DNA from 2 places in the Mesorhizobium sp. M1169 genome. Region 2 is predicted to be linked to the other one. Evidence: riboswitches for the same ligand, from Rfam matches in the RefSeq annotation. Region 2 holds a riboswitch; the other holds the start of a gene.
What was found. Region 2 has a riboswitch for thiamine pyrophosphate ahead of thiC (phosphomethylpyrimidine synthase ThiC). Riboswitches for the same ligand answer to the same signal wherever they lie in the genome.
Positions count from the first base shown of each region.

Region 1: linked by a shared signal. The riboswitch ahead of thiB (thiamine ABC transporter substrate binding subunit) and the one ahead of thiC (phosphomethylpyrimidine synthase ThiC) in region 2 are both predicted to bind thiamine pyrophosphate.

Region 1 is NZ_JAMYME010000004.1:250,619-253,083, forward strand. Features, by position in the region: gene NKH41_RS06420 (ABC-F family ATP-binding cassette domain-containing protein) at 1-581, opposite strand, end outside; gene NKH41_RS06425 (thiamine diphosphokinase) at 597-1,241, opposite strand; TPP riboswitch at 1,369-1,483, shown strand; gene thiB (thiamine ABC transporter substrate binding subunit) at 1,527-2,465, shown strand, end outside.
Region 2 is NZ_JAMYME010000035.1:17,179-19,643, reverse strand. Features, by position in the region: gene NKH41_RS26080 (Fic family protein) at 1-1,273, shown strand, start outside; TPP riboswitch at 1,455-1,571, shown strand; gene thiC (phosphomethylpyrimidine synthase ThiC) at 1,675-2,465, shown strand, end outside.

The DNA of each region.
Region 1 (2,465 bases), on a different contig from region 2:
GTCTGGCCGCGGTCGAGCCAGATTGTGGCGCGTGACACGCGCTCGAGAAAACGGCGGTCATGCGAGATGACGACCAGTGCCGAGGAGGTGCGGGCAAGCTCCTCCTCCAGCCATTCGATGACCGAAAGGTCAAGATGATTGGTCGGCTCATCGAGGAGGAGAATGTCGGGCTCCGGCGCCATGACGCGGGCGAGGGCGGCGCGCCGCGCCTCGCCGCCGGAGAGGTCGTTCGGCCGTTCCTCGCCGGTCAGGCCGAGATGCCCCATCAGATAGGTGGCGCGGTAGGGATCGTCGGCAGGCCCGAGCCCCGCCTCGACATAGGCGCGGACGGTCGCAAAACCGTCCATGTCGGGCATTTGCGGCAAGTAGCGCACGGTTGCCGAGGGCTGGCGGAAGACTTCGCCATCCTGCGGTTCGATCAGCCCGGCGGCGATCTTGAGGAGCGTCGACTTGCCAGAGCCGTTGCGGCCGACCAGGGCAATCTTGTCGCCAGCCGAGGCCGTCAAGGCGGCACCGTCGAGCAACGGCGTGCCGCCAAAGGTCAGCTTTATCCCGTCGAGATTGAGAAGTGGCGGCGCCATATCAGCTTTCTGGGCTCAGCTTTCCGGAAGAGGGTAGGGATGCGCGAGCAGCAGCGCGCGGCCGCTGGCCAGCGCGATTTCGAGCCGGCCATTGACCTCGTTGGAAATGGTCAGCGACGAGCCGAACGCAACCTCGACATGGTCGAGCGGCCATTTGGCGCCGGTGACGCTCAGGCCGGCGAGATCGGAGAAGCCGAGCACCGAAAACAGCGTGCCGTCGGCATAGTCGAAGCCAGTCTTTCCCGGCAGCAAGGGAATGCCTTCCTGTACGCCACTGGTCAAAAGCACTTTCGTCCCGCCTTCCGCCAGCCGGACGCTCAGCGCCAGATGCAGGAAGATGTGGTCGGTACGTTTGCCGCCGAAGGCGCCTGCGAGCACAAGGCTGGTCGCACCGCGTTCGAGCGCGGCGGCGATAGCGAGTTCACCGTCGGTCTTGTCTTTTTCGGCAGGAAACACCTGCCGTGGCACGGCGGCCAGATCCTCCGGCAACTCGGCAGGCACGGAATCGAAATCGCCGACCCAGAGTTCCGGCCTCAGGCCCAGCATACGGGCATGGCCGATGCCGGCGTCGGCGGCGATGACGCGCGAGCCTTCGACCTGGCGGTCGAGCAGCGGCGTGCGGATGAGATCGCCGCCAAGCAGGATGGTGAATGTGCTCATATCTCGTGGCCCTTACCAGCCCTGCCCCGGAAACGGAAGATGAAACGGCAGACGAAACGGAAGGCTGGGCTTTGGATGTCCGGCAAACTTCCGCTTGCGCAGCACTTCGGCCGGGCCTATGTGTCGCAACGCTCTAACGGGGTGCCGGACGCGATCTTCGCGGACCGGCTGAGAGGCAAGACTGCCAACCCGCTGAACCTGATCCGGTTTGTACCGGCGGAGGGATTAGACGTTTCGGACAGCCCGACGCCTCAATTCCTTTCAACGCGAACGAAGGAGGCGCCGATGCGCAGTTTTTTCCACTCTCTTGTCTCAATTGTCCTGCTTGCGGCATCCGCGCTCGCCCTGCCAGGGCAGGCATCGGCACAGGATAGACTGACGGTCTATACCTATGAAAGCTTCACCGCCGATTGGGGTCCGGGACCGGCAGTGAAGAAGGCCTTCGAGGCCGAATGCAGTTGCGTCGTCGAATTCGTCTCGGTCGCCGACGGCGTGGCGCTGCTCAACCGTGTGAAGCTGGAAGGCGCCGCGACCAAGGCCGATATCGTACTTGGCCTCGATACCAACTTAACCGCCGACGCCAAGGCAACCGGCCTGTTTTCGCCGCACGGCGCCGTCTCGGGCGTCAATGTACCGGGCGGCTGGAGCGACGATATTTTCGTGCCGTTCGACTATGGCTATTTCGCCGTCGTCTACGACACCGAAAAACTGAAGAGCCCGCCGAAGAGCCTCAGGGAATTGGTCGAGGGCGATGCCGGAGAGAAGATCGTCATCCAGGATCCGCGCACCTCGACGCCGGGCCTTGGCCTGCTGCTGTGGGTCAAGTCGGTCTATGGCGACAAGGCGCCGGAAGCCTGGGCCAAACTCAAGGCGAAGGTGCTGACGGTAACGCCGGGCTGGAGCGAGGCCTACGGCCTGTTCACCAAGGGCGAGGCGCCGATGGTGCTGTCCTACACGACCTCGCCGGCCTACCACATGGTCGCCGAAAACACCGAGCGCTACCAGGCGGCGTCCTTCGAGGAGGGCGAATATCTGCAGATCGAGGTTGCGGGGATCACCACCAAGGGCGCGAAGAACCCGCTGGCGGAAAAGTTCATTGCCTTCATGACCGGACCGAAATTCCAGGATGTCATTCCCGAAACCAACTGGATGTTCCCGGCCGGCAAAACCGACAAGCCGCTCAACCCGGCGTTCGACAAGCTGGTCAAGCCGACCAAGACCCTG
Region 2 (2,465 bases):
CGTCCTCAAGCGGCTGTTCCAAGTGACCGGTCCCGCGCCGATCGAGGCGCTGGTCCGTGAAAGCCCGACCGGCAGTTATGCCCGCCGCATCTGGTTTTTATATGAATGGCTGAGGGACGCGCGTATCGATCTGCCGGACGCGGAGGCCGGACGATACATTCCGGTTGTCGATCCCGAGCTGCAGTGGCCCGGACCCGACAAGACCGCTTCGCGCTATCGCGTAAGGGACAATCTCCCCGGCACGCGTGAGTTCTGCCCTCTGGTGTTCCGCACCAAGATTCTCGAAAAATTCATCGGCCTTGAACTACCGCGGCGCGCGGAGGCAATCGTAGCGGACGTGCCGCGCGACCTCCTTGCTCGGACCGCCGCCTTTCTTTTGCTCAAAGACTCGCGATCAAGCTATGCGATCGAGGGCGAGCACCCGCCGCAAGATCGCATCCAGCGCTGGGGCCGCGCCATCGGCGAAGCCGGCCGCTGGCCGATCGATCGCGATGAGCTGCTGCGTCTGCAAAGAATTGTACTTGGTGACGCTCGTTTCGTAAGACTTGGCTTCCGAAAAGAAGGAGGTTTCGTCGGTGAGCATGATCGAGACAACGGTACGCCCTTGCCCCATCACATCAGCGCTCGGCCCGAGGACCTGCCGCGGCTAATCGATGGAATGGCGGCGTTCGATCAGGGCCCCGCGCAAAAGCTTGATGCAGTCGTAGCCGCCGCAATCCTCGCCTTCGGCTTTGTCTATATTCACCCGTTCGAGGACGGAAACGGCCGCATTCACCGCTACCTAATCCACCACGTCCTTGCCATGCGCGGCTTCAATCCGCCGGGAGTGGTCTTTCCCGTCTCGGCCGCGATCCTGGACCAGATCAACGAGTACAGGGGCGTGCTCGAGAGCTATTCGCAGCGCCTTCTGCCGTTGGTGGAATGGGAACCGACGCCGCAATTCAACGTCCGGGTGCTGAATGACACCGGTGATTTCTACCGGTTCTTCGATGCAACCCCGCACGCCGAATTCCTCTATGCTTGCGTTCAGCGGACGATCGAACGGGACCTTCCCGAGGAAACCGCATTTCTGCAGCGCTACGATCAGTTCCGGCAGCAGGTGGACGCCTTTATCGACATGCCCGAGCGGTTGACCGATCTGCTCTTCCGTTTTCTTCACCAGAATGATGGCCATCTATCGAACCGCGCGCGCGAGAAGGAATTCGCCGCGCTGACCAGTGACGAGGCAGGAAGAATCGAGGCGATCTACGCGCAAACCTTTGGTGCCCATTGAAGGTGTGATCATCAGGATCGATTTTTAGTCCGACGCTTTGCGATTCCCTTGTCCTTGCCTTCATCTCCGACGCTTGACTTGTCGCCGAGACATGCACGATTTTTCCGCACGGTCTGACCGGCCGCCGATCAGCCGCGGCCAGAACGCGCTTGACAAACCGGAGCCGTCCCGTCCAACCTCACGCATTCACCAGGGGAGTCCCGGCAAGGGGCTGAGATACTGCTGGCTTTCGCGGCGCAGTGACCCGTTGAACCTGATCCAGTTCATACTGGCGTAGGGACGGTGCAAGCGCTTTGCGGGAGTTCACGCCCGAGGTCCTGTTTCGGCAGGTCGACAGAAGCGTCTTTTCATCCTTCCGGCACAGAACTGGGTCTCCAATGCACGAGCAAAGGAGCCTCAAGATGAATGCCCTCACCCCCGCCGTGTCGACGGGACCGCTGCCTGCCTCACGCAAAATCCACAAGCCCGGTGCCATCCACCCGCAGATCAGGGTGCCGATGCGCGAAATCTCCGTCCATCCGACGGCAGGCGAGCCGCCGGTGACCGCTTACGATCCGTCCGGCCCCTATACCGACCCGACTGTCGAAACCAGCATCGAAAACGGCCTTGCACGGCTTCGCCATGAATGCGTCACCGCGCGCGGCGATGTCGAAGCCTATGACGGCCGCCACGTCCGGCCAGAAGACAATGGGTTTGCGGCGGGCGAGCGCCTAACACCGGAATTTCCAGTCCGCAACCGGCCACTCCGGGCTCAGACCGGCAAGGCGGTGACACAGCTTGCTTATGCGCGCGCTGGCATCATCACGCCCGAAATGGAGTTCGTCGCCATCCGCGAGAACCTTGGTCGCGAGATCCTGCACGGCAAGCTTGAGCGCGACGGCGAGGCCTTCGGCGCGGCGATCCCCGACTTCGTCACGCCTGAATTCGTCCGCCACGAGGTGGCGCGCGGACGCGCGATCATTCCCGCCAACATCAATCATCCCGAGAGCGAACCGATGATCATCGGCCGCAATTTCCTGGTCAAGATCAACGCCAATATCGGTAACTCCGCCGTCACATCGTCGATGGCTGAAGAGGTCGAAAAGATGGTGTGGGCGATCCGCTGGGGCGCCGACACGGTGATGGATCTGTCGACCGGCCGCAACATCCACAACATCCGCGAATGGATCGTCCGCAACTCGCCGGTGCCGAT